DNA from 2 places in the Kribbella polygonati genome. Region 2 is predicted to be linked to the other one. Evidence: riboswitches for the same ligand, from Rfam matches in the RefSeq annotation. Region 2 holds a riboswitch; the other holds the start of a gene.

Region 1 (5,466 bases), 2.1 Mb from region 2:
CACGGACCCCAGCACCCGGCTGTGGGTGTACCCGATCACCGGCGACGGACTGGGCGAGCCGGTGAAGGTCGTGGACGAGTTCGCCGACGAGATCGCGTTCGTCCGGATGTCCGGCGACCACTTGGTACTGCGCACCGACCGTGACGCGCCCCGCGGCCGCGTGGTGCTGTCGGACCTGACCGGCGCGTTCACGGACCTCATCCCGGAGAGCGACTCCACCCTGCAGGCAGTGCGTCCTACCGCGGACGGGCTCGCCACGCTGGCCTTGGTCGACGCCCAGTCGGTGCTGACGCTCTACGCGCTGGACGGTTCGGCCGCGCGCGTTGTCGACGTACCTGGTGGGGGAGTGGTCGGCTTCAACGCGGGACCGAAGTACGACGAGCTGTTCATCGGTCTGTCCACAACGACCGACCCCACGCTGTCGTACGTCGTTTCCACCGGTTCAGGCGACGTACGCGCGCTCCCGGAGCTGGTCCGCGGTACTGACGGCTTCACGCCGCCTGAGGTCACCGTGACCCGCCGCAACGGGCCTGTGCCGTACTTCTTGATCAGCCGTTCCGACCTGGGCTTCGACGAGCCGCGGCCGACCCTCATGTGGGGGTACGGCGGGTTCCGCATCCCGATCCAGGCCGACTACCGACCGGGCTGGCCCGCATGGCTCGCGGCCGGGGGTGTGCTGGTGATCGCGAACCTGCGTGGCGGTGGTGAGTACGGGAGCGAGTGGCACGACGCAGGGCGGCTCAAGAACAAGCAGAACGTGTTCGACGACTTCATCGCGGTCGCCGAGGACCTAAGAGACACCGGTGTGACCACGCCGTCCCAGTTGGCGATCCACGGCCGCAGCAACGGCGGCCTGCTCGTCGGCGCGGTCATGACGCAGCGGCCGGACCTGTTCGCGGTCGCCCTGCCCGGCGTGGGCGTGCTGGACATGCTGCGGTTCCACCTGTTCACAGTGGGAGCGGCCTGGGCGTCCGACTACGGGCTGCCCAGTGACCCGGAGCAGTTCGAGGACCTGCTGGCCTACTCGCCGTTGCATCGCGTCAGCGACGGTACGGCGTACCCGGCGACGCTTGTGGTCACGGGCGATCACGACGACCGCGTCGTACCGCTGCACAGCCACAAGTTCATCGCCGCGCTGCAGCATGCGCAGGCTGGTCCGCAGCCGGTCTTGACGCGGGTGGAGGTCAACACCGGCCATGGCTTCGGCAAACCTGCCGCGATGGTCGCGTCGGAGTGGGCGGACCTACTGGCGTTCGCTGCTCACCATGTAGGTCTCGTACCTCCTGAGCAGTAGGAGGACCGCGTCACCAGATCCGCGGTGCGTGGAGGTCGCGGGGATCGTCGGCGGGCTGACAGCCGTGGGCGCTCTCCGTGTACTCCGTGCGCGGGCCGGTCGTAACCAGTGTCCGTACGGCGTTGACGAGCCGGTCCACGTGCTCCCGGGTCGTCCCGAGGCCGAGGCTGGCGCGGACCGCCGTACCGTGCTCGGGGCTGTTCGCGAGCAGGTGACCGACGAGCGGGTGCGCGCAGAACTTCCCGTCCCGGACACCGATGCCGTACTCGGCGCTCAACGCCGCGGACACGAGCGTCGAGGTCAGACCCTCGACCGTGAAGCACACGGTGCCGACCCGGTCCGCGTCCTCGCCGAAGATCGAGTACGTCGTGACGCCGTCGAGCTGGGCGAGTCCGGTGCGCAGCCGGGCCAGCAGGCTGCGCTCGTGCTGCTCGATCGCGTCGCGGTGCTTGGTGATCGCGGCGCAGGCGCTGGCCAGCGCGATGGCGCCGATGACGTTCGGGGAGCCGCCCTCGTGCCGTGCCGGGCCGGTCGACCAGACAACGGTGTCGCTGGTGACGGCGTGGGTCGCGCCGCCGCCGTACAGGTACGGGTCGGCCGCGTCGAGCCAGTCGGAGCGGCCGATCAGCGCGCCGGCGCCGTACGGGGCGTAGAGCTTGTGGCCGGACAGCGCGACCCAGTCGACGTCCAGGCCGGCGATGTCGACCGGGCGGTGCGGGGCGAGCTGCGCCGCGTCCAGGCAGACCCGCGCTCCGTGCGCCTTGGCCACCTTGGCGATCTCGGCGATCGGGAAAATCTCGCCGGTCACGTTCGACGCGCCGGTGACGACGACCAGCCGCGGTCCCTCGGGGGCCTCGCGGAGCGCGTCGGCGACGTTCGCGACGGCCTCGGTCTGGCTGGCCGGGGCCTTGAGCCGGACGGTCCGCTCGGCGGGCCAGGGCAGCAGCGCGGCGTGGTGCTCGGACTCGAACACGATCACGGTCGCGTCCTGCGGTACGGCGTTCGCGAGCAGGTTCAGCGCGTCGGTGGTCTGGCGGGTGAAGATCACCTGGTCCGTGGAGCGCGCGCCGACGAACGCGTGCACCTCGGCGCGGGCCCGCTCGTACCACTGGGTCGTGATCCGGGAGGCGTACCCGTTGCCGCGGTGCACCGAGGCGTACGACGGCAGCGCCGCCTCGACACTGGCCCGCACGGACTCCAGACACGGGGCGCTCGCGCCGTGGTCGAAGTTCGCGTAGTCGGTGACCCGGCCGTCGGCCAGCGGGACCAGCAGGTCCGAGCCGACGGTCGCGGGGATGTTGCCGGTGAGCTGCCGCTTGCCGGCCGGCCGCGGGGTGGTGGTGCTCGCCGGCTCGAGAATGGACAGGATCGACATGGATCTGCTCCCAGGAAGTCCGCGCTTGCCGAACGGGGTATCCGCACGGCCTGGTCTTCACCCGGGGCACCCCACCGCGGAGGAGGGTTGCCGGCCAGCGAGCCGGGGCTTGTCGCTGACACTCATGACCTGCCGAGAACGGTAACGAACGGGACACGGACTCCGCCAGTGCGAATCTCATGTGATGAGATGGCTGAACACATCGTGGGACGACGTGAGGATGGCGATGACCTGGACTGCCCCCGCGGTCGAGCGGCCGGACGGCTCGCTGACGGCACCGGAACGCGAACTGCTGCAAGGATATCTGGACTTCTACCGCTCCACGCTGCTGATGAAATGCGCCGGTCTGACCGCGGAGCAGCTGGCCGAACGGCCGTCGCCGCCGTCGAACCTCTCGCTGCTCGGCCTGATCCGGCACCTCACCAAGGTCGAGCGGATCTGGTTCCGGATCCACCTCGCCGACGAGCCGGCCGAGCCGCTGTTCGCGCCCGAGCTGGGCAAGGACGCGGACTTCGAGCGCATCGACCCGGCTGACGCGGAGGCGGCGTACGACGGGCTGATCGCCGAGTGGAAGCTGTCGGACGAGGCGGCTGCCGGGCGCTCGCTCGACGACCGGTTCACGTTCGGCGGGACCGAGTCGTCGTTGCGGATGATCTACATCCACCTGATCGGGGAGTACGCGCGGCACTGCGGGCACGCCGACCTGGTCCGCGAGCAGCTGGACGGTACGACCGGGGCCTGAAGTGGCTGGAAACCGATTGCCACGAGCTCTTCCGGCCCGGGACCTGCTGTGATCGACTCATCACATGAAGCGACCGACCGCCCTCGTTGCCCTTCTGACCGCGATGTTCGCGGCCGTCCTGGTGACCCCCGCCAGCGCGGCCGCCGACGTACGGATCGAGGTCCTGTCCACCCCGCGCGCCGACCTGGTGAGCGACGGGAACGTGCTGCTCGGGATCACCGGGCGGCACCTGGACGACCTCGAGATCCGGCTGAACGGGAAGGACGTCAGTAGCGCGTTCACCCGCCAGCAGGACCGCCTCATCGGCGTCGTCCAAGGCCTCACCGACGGATCCAACACGATCACGGCCGCCTCGTCGCGGCTCGTGATCACCAACCATCCACGCAGCGGACCACTCCTCGCCGGTCCGCACGAGACGCCGTACGTCTGCGGAACGGCGGACTTCGTCACGCTCGCGAAGGTCAAGCTCGGCCCGCCGTCCGACGCGAACTGCACGGTGCCGACCCGCGTCGACTACCTGTACCGCTCCACGGCCGACCGCTCGCTCAAGGTGCTGCCGTCGACGAAGCCGGCCGACCTCGCGACCACGACCACCTCGGACGGCCGCACGGTGCCGTACATCGTCCGGGTCGAGACCGGCGTCATCAACCGGTCGATCTACGAGTACGCCGTACTCAACGACCCCGCGGGCGGTGAGCCGAGCGTCGTGAAGCCGCCGAGCGGCTGGAACGGCCGGCTGGTCTACACGTTCGGCGGCGGCTGCCCCGGCGGGTGGTACCAGCAGGGGAGCGGGACCGGCGGCATCAACGACGACGTACTGCTCGGGCAGGGGTACGCCGTGGCGTCGTCGAGCCTGAACGTCTTCGGCATCAACTGCAACGGCGTGCTCGCCGCCGAGACCATGGCGATGACGCGGGAACACATCCTGGAGACGATCGGCGTACCCCGCCAGACGATCGGCTGGGGCTGCTCCGGCGGCTCGTACCAGGTGTTCCAGATCGCCGACGACTACCCGGGGCTGCTGGACGGGATCGTCGCGTCCTGCGTGTTCCCGGAGGTCGGGTTCGCGACCCTGCACACGATCACCGACGCGTTGCTGCTCGATCACTACTTCCGGTCCGCGACCGGCTGGACCGACGAGCAGAAGCGGGCCGCCGCGGGCTTCGGCAAGGTCGGCACGATCGCCAACCTGGCCGGCGCCGGCCGCCGGATCGACCCGCGGGTCTATTGCCCTGCGCAACTACCGGTCGAGGACCGCTACGACCCGGTGACGAACCCCCGGGGCGCGCGTTGCGACGTGTACGACCACCAGGTCAACATCTGGGGCAAGGATCCGCGCACGGGCGCTGCCAGGAGGCCGCTGGACAACGTCGGGATCCAGTACGGCCTGGACGCCTTGAACGCGGGCAAGATCTCGGTCGCGCAGTTCCTCGACCTGAACAAGACGGTCGGCGGCTTCGACACCGACGCGAACTTCGTACCGGCGAGGACCGTCGCGGACCCGCAGGCGATCGATACGGCGTACCGGACCGGGCAGCTGATCAGCGGCGGCGGGGGACTGGCCAGTACGCCGATCATCGACTACCGGCAGTACTGGGACGAGCAGCCGAACGGCGACATCCACCTGATCTTCCACTCGTTCTCGCTCCGGGAGCGGTTGCGCAAGGCCAACGGTGACGCCGGCAACCAGGTCATGCTCGTCCAGGCGGGCGACGCGCCGGGCGGGTTCAGTACGAAGAACCCGGTGCTGACCGACGCGCTCGCCTCGCTCGATCAGTGGATGGACGCGGTGGACGCGGACCACGGCCCGGGCTCGCCGCACGCGAAACTGATGCGCAACAAGCCCGGCGCGCTCACCGACGCATGCTGGAGTCCCACCAACCAGAAGATCGTCGAGACACAGGTGGACGGCATCGGCACGACGCGGTGCAACACGTTCTACCCGGCCTGGCCGGCGCCGCGGCAGGTGGCCGGTGCATCCGTTGCCAACGACATCATCAAGTGCCGCCTGCAGCCGCTCAACAAGTCCGACTACAAGGTCAAGCTGACGTCCGT
Region 2 (5,466 bases):
GCGGAAACAAATGTGCGCCCAGCGCCTAAAACATTCCGCAAATCAGGGGAAACCGCCGACGATCGGCAGCAGCGTGAGGAGGCGCCGACGTCCACCAGCGCGCGGTGGAGCCTCTCGGCGTGCGCGTACGGGACCGTCTCGTCGGCGGTCCCGTGCACGATGAGGAACGGCGGCGCGTCGGCCGCGACGTGTGCGATCGGGCCGACCGCGCGGAGCTGGCCGCGGTGCGTGGTGACGTCGCCTCCGACCAATGCGGTGAAGAGCGGTCGACGCGGACGTCGCCTCCGGGATGAAGGAGGTCGGTCGATGTCGTCCTGGGTGGCGTAGCAGATATCCGTGAGCTGGGTCGGCATCGGGTCCGTCGCCACCTCGGGCGAGGAGCCGAACGTCGCACGTCCGTGCTGCGGCGGTCCAGAGCTACGGGGTGATGACGGTGACGCCGGCGGGGGTGCCGGTGGTGAGGGCTGCGAGGGCGGAGGGGGTTTCTTCGAGGGTGATGGTGCGGGTGATGAGTTGGCGGGGGTTCAGGTTGCCGGTGGCAACTAGGTTGAGCATTTCGGGGTAGGCGTGGGCGGGCATGCCGTGGCTGCCGAGCCAGGAGAGTTCCTGGCCGATCAGGCGGGCCACGTCGAGGTTCACGCCGGCGGGGAGGAGGCCGATCTGGACGTGGCGGCCTCGGGGGCGGAGGGACTGCAGGGCTTGCTGGACGATGTCGCTGGAACCCAGCGCGTCGATGGTGACGTGCGGGCGGCCGAGTTCGCGGAGTTGGGCGACGACGGTGGTCGGCCCGGCGGCGGGCGCCGCGGGTTCTGCAGGGGGTTGGAGAGTGTGGGTGGCGCCGTACGTGCGGGCCAGGGCCAGCGCGTCGGGGTTGGTGTCGATCGCGGTGACCTCGGCGCCCAGGGCGGCGGCGATCATGACCGCGGACAGGCCCACACCGCCGCACCCGAACACGGCTACGTGTTCGCCGGCGGTTACCTGAGCCACCTGATGGACGGCGCGGAACGACGTCGCGAACCGGCAGCCGAGGCCCGCGGCGGTGGCGAAGTCCATGTCGTCGGGGAGCCGGACCAGGTTCACCTCGGCGTACGGCACGGCGACGTACTCGGCGAACGACCCCCAGTAGTTGAACCCCGGCTGCAGCTGATTCGGACACACCTGCTGGTTGCCCTCGAGGCACTGCTCACACGTCCCGCACGCACAGATGAACGGCGTAGTCACCCGATCCCCGACCGCCCACCCGGACACCCCGGCCCCGACCGCCGCGATCGTCCCCGCCAGCTCATGCCCAGGCACATGCGGCAACACAATGTCCGAGTCGTGCCCCATCCACCCATGCCAGTCACTCCGGCACAACCCGGTCGCCTCAACCTTCAAGACGACCGAGCCCGCCTCGACCGGAGGCTCCGGCACCTCCCGAACCTCAGGCAGTACGCCGTACTCCGACACCACAACCGCTCGCATGCGAGCAGACTAATTCAGCAACCGCCCGCGACCGCCGGGATGATGGAGACCTGGCCGCCGTCCTTGATCGCGGTCTGCAGACCCTCGGCGAACCGTACGTCGTCATCGTCGACATACACGTTCACGAAGCGGCGCAGCTCGCCGGACTCGTCGAGGACGCGGCCCTTGATGCCGGGGTACGACGTGTCGAGCGAGTCGAGCACCTCGGTCAGTGTGCCGCCCTCGGCGGAGACCTCGGAGGCGCCCTGGGTGTAGGGCCGCAGGATGGTCGGGACGCGCACACTCACACTCACTGCAGGCCTGCCTTCACGAAGGCGTCGTACGACGCGGGAATGGTCACCTTGGGGCCGACCCGGTCGGCCACGGCGTCAAGCGTCTTCAGCCCGTCGCCGGAGTTGATGATCACCGTCTCGGCCTCGGGGTCGAGCTGGCCGGTGGCGATCAGCTTCTTCAGCGTTGCGACCGTCACCCCGCCCGCGGTCTCGGCGAAGATGCCCTCGGTCCGGGCCAGCAGCTGGATGCCCTCGACGACCTCTTCGTCGCTGACGTCCTCGATCGCGCCGCCGGTACGGCGGGCCACGTCCAGCACGTACGGACCGTCCGCCGGGTTCCCGATCGCCAGCGACTTCGCGATGGTGTCCGGCTTCACCGGCTTCACCACGTCGTGGCCGTCGCGGAACGCCTGCGCCACCGGGGAGCACCCGGTCGCCTGCGCGCCGTACACCTTGTAGTCCGTGGCGTCGACCAGCCCGAGCTTGCCGAGCTCGGTGAAGCCCTTGTCGATCTTGGTCAGCTGGGAGCCGGACGCGACCGGGATCACGATCTGCTGCGGCAGCCGCCAGCCGAGCTGCTCGGCGATCTCGAAGGCGAGCGTCTTGGAGCCTTCGGAGTAGTACGGGCGGACGTTGACGTTGACGAACGCCCAGCCCTCCTCCTCGCCGGCGATCTCGGAGGCGAGCTTGTTCACGTCGTCGTAGTTGCCGTCGACGGCGACCAGCGTGCCGCCGTACACGGCGGTGGTGATGATCTTGGGCCGCTCGAGGTCCTTCGGGATGAAGACCACGGAGCGGATGCCGGCCCGGGCGGCGGCCGCGGCGACGGCGTTCGCGAGGTTGCCGGTGGAGGGGCAGGCGAAGACCTTCATGCCGAGCTCACGGGTCGCGCTCAGGGCGCTGGCCACGACGCGGTCCTTGAAGGAGTGCGTCGGGTTGCCGGAGTCGTCCTTCACCCACAGCTTGCGCAGGCCGAGCTCGCGGGCCAGGTTCTGCGCGTCGACGAGCCGGGTGTAGCCGGGCTCGGTGTTCGGGAAGCTCGCCACGTCGACGGGGACGGGGAGCAGCGGCTGGTAGCGCCAGATATTCTTCGGGCCGGCCTCGATCTGCTCGCGGGTGATGGTCGGGTACTCGTACCCGACCTCCAGCGGACCGAAGCACTCCATACAGGCGTAGAACGGGCCCAGCGGGGACTTCGCGCCGCAGGCGCGACAGCTGAGGTGCGTACCGTTGCCAAAGGCACCTTCACGGAGGGTGTGGGTACCGGCGGCGGTCAGGCTCATGAGTGAGGTTTCCCCTCTCATCTTCCCCGGAACCGGATCTCGGCACGGGACGGATTTGGCACCGTTCCCTCGCGATCGCTCCCGGACGGGGGCTCCACGGGGAGGGTTGCCGGGACGTCAACGGGCCGTTTCCCTCAGTCCCTCTGGATGAGCTCCCCCGAGATTACCCAATCGGGTCCATATTGTGTCTTGTGATCCCACCATTCGAGACGCGCGATCTCACCCCGGACCGGACCTGCAGGCCATCACAATTCCCCCGCCGAGCGACCACCGAGCGGGGCGCGGCGCCTCCCGCGCCGATTGTGATGGCCTGGGCGAACGTGAACCACCCACCAACCGTCCGCCGAGGACGGGAGGCGAGGCAGGAGGTGGCCTGAGAGGCGCGCCCGGAGGCGAGGTGGGAGGCGAGGTGGGAGGCGCGGCGGAACGCGCGGCGAGAGGCGCGGCCGGGAGGCGCGCGGCGGGAGGCGCGGGCGGGAGGCGCGCGGCGGGAGGCGCGGCGGTAGGTCAACGAGTCCTGCAGCCGGGCCGCGACCGCCGCGAGGACGGACTTGCCGGCGTCGCTCGGGCCGCACACCGACGCGCAGCGGAACGGGTCGGCGCGGGGGGACGGCGGCTGGGCGGTCTGGTTAGCGCCGGTGGGTTGCGCCAGGGATGGATGGGGAGGGACTTACGGGGGCCGAAGCGGAGATGGCGGGGCCGGCGAGTGGGGGTGGCGAGTGGGGTGGCCCTTAGCGCCGGTGGATTGCGTCAGGGGTGGGTCGGGAGGGACTTGCGGGCCCGAAGCCGAGGTTGGCGGAGGCCGGCGGGTGGGGTGGCAGGTGGGGTGGGTCGGTTAGAGACGGTGGGTTGCGCCGGGGGTGTGGGTGGGGAGGGACTTGCGGGGGCCGAAGCGGGGGTGACCTAGGCCGGCGAGTTCGAGGAGGCGTTGGACGCGGAAGCGGTGGCCGCGGTACGGCTCGATGAGTTCGGCGCAGCCGTCGTCGTCCAGTTCCTCGCCGATCAGCGCGTACGAGACGTTCCGGGACACGTGGTAGTCCGCGAACGAGAACGCGTCCGCGTCGCCGTGCGCCCGCTGCCGTACTTCGGCCGCCGTCCACACGCCCACCCCCGGCAGCGACCGCAGCCGCCGCTCGACCTCGGCCCCGTCGGTCAGCTCGAGTGTGCGCTCCAGCGCCGACGCCCGCGACGCCGCGGTCAGCACCACCCGCGACCGCCGGCCCTCGACGCCTGCCCGCAGGTACTGCCACGACGGGATCAGCCGCCACTCCTCCGGCGACGGCGGCACCATCAGCACCCGGTTGCCCTGCTCGCGAGGCCCCGGCGCGGGCTCGCCGTACTCACGCAGCAGCAACCGCCACGCGCGGAACGCCTCCTTGCCGGTCACCACCTGCTCGATCCCGGCCGCCGCCATCGCCTCGAACACCGCCCGCGACCGCGGCACCCGGACGTGCGGGAACCGCCGCGCCGCGTCCACCAGCGCCCGGTGCTCCGGCAGCGGCTCGAACCCGTCCCAGCTGTCCCGCTCCCCCAGCAGCTCCGGTACGCCGTCCAGCGCCCACGCCGCCCCCGGTCCCCACGCCTCCGCCTCGACGGTCCCGGCGTACGGCGTCAACCGCAGTAGCACCGGCCCCTCCGGCGTCCGCGTCGCCCGCCACACCGTCCGCCGCCCCGGATCGAACACGTACGCCGGATCACCGGGCCCCTTCCGCAACCCACCGATCACCGAATGCGGATCCACCACCCGCCCCGGACGCCAGACCCGCACCACCGAACTCACCCACCAAGTCTTACCCACCCCACCGACAACTACCGCGCCGGTCTGGGCGCCGCCGCCAATCGCCCGCGCATCCACGGGTAAGGATCGACCAACGGCTCCCGGTTTGCCAACGCTGCTTGCACGATCAGCGTCAGGCGACCGCCCATTACGTAATGCCGCCCTTTGGTCTCTCCGACAGCCTGCAAGAGTTGGAGTTCTGTGAGCTTCGCCAAGTCACGCGATGCTGTCCGCTCTTCGATCCCGGCCCGACGCACATACGTGGAGCGGCGCATCCGGAACCCGAGGGAGGCATCGAACAGTTCGTTCGCTACCCGCTCCGGCAAGTCGAACTCGTCGATCACCTCGTCGAACAGCTGCCAGAGCTTCCCGGCTTCGCGATAGCGCCGCCGAACCGTCTGCGCCTGGATGTGATGCGCCCGCAGGTTGAACTTCACCCACAGCCCGGCCGACCGCTCCGGATGCCAGGCACCGGCGCCTGTCGCCGCGAGCACGGCGTAGTACTCCTCGGTGTTGCTGCCCAGCCACTCCTCGATGCTCGAGAACGCCGGCTCGCCGATACCGCCACAAGACAGCACGAGCGTCTGCAACGCCCGCGCCATCCGGCCGTTCCCGTCGCGGAACGGATGGATCATCACCAGGTTGAGGTGCGCCATCGCGGCCTGTACCA

Evidence for each region. Region 2 has a riboswitch for S-adenosylmethionine ahead of thrC (threonine synthase). Riboswitches for the same ligand answer to the same signal wherever they lie in the genome.
Region 1: it holds a riboswitch for S-adenosylmethionine, as region 2 does, so the genes downstream of both, ACQHIV_RS14035 (aminotransferase class V-fold PLP-dependent enzyme) here and thrC (threonine synthase) in region 2, are expected to answer to the same signal.

Annotation. Positions count from the first base shown of each region.
Region 1 is NZ_CP190129.1:2,928,718-2,934,183, reverse strand. Features, by position in the region: gene ACQHIV_RS14040 (prolyl oligopeptidase family serine peptidase) at 1-1,294, shown strand, start outside; gene ACQHIV_RS14035 (aminotransferase class V-fold PLP-dependent enzyme) at 1,305-2,669, opposite strand; SAM riboswitch class IV at 2,686-2,799, opposite strand; gene ACQHIV_RS14030 (DinB family protein) at 2,896-3,411, shown strand; gene ACQHIV_RS14025 (DUF6351 family protein) at 3,476-5,466, shown strand, end outside.
Region 2 is NZ_CP190129.1:5,078,689-5,084,154, forward strand. Features, by position in the region: gene ACQHIV_RS24010 (prolyl oligopeptidase family serine peptidase) at 1-353, opposite strand, end outside; gene ACQHIV_RS24015 (zinc-dependent alcohol dehydrogenase family protein) at 418-1,464, opposite strand; gene ACQHIV_RS24020 (ubiquitin-like small modifier protein 1) at 1,479-1,757, opposite strand; gene thrC (threonine synthase) at 1,754-3,019, opposite strand; SAM riboswitch class I at 3,034-3,173, opposite strand; gene ACQHIV_RS24030 (DNA-3-methyladenine glycosylase family protein) at 3,855-4,799, opposite strand; gene ACQHIV_RS24035 (Fic family protein) at 4,829-5,466, opposite strand, start outside.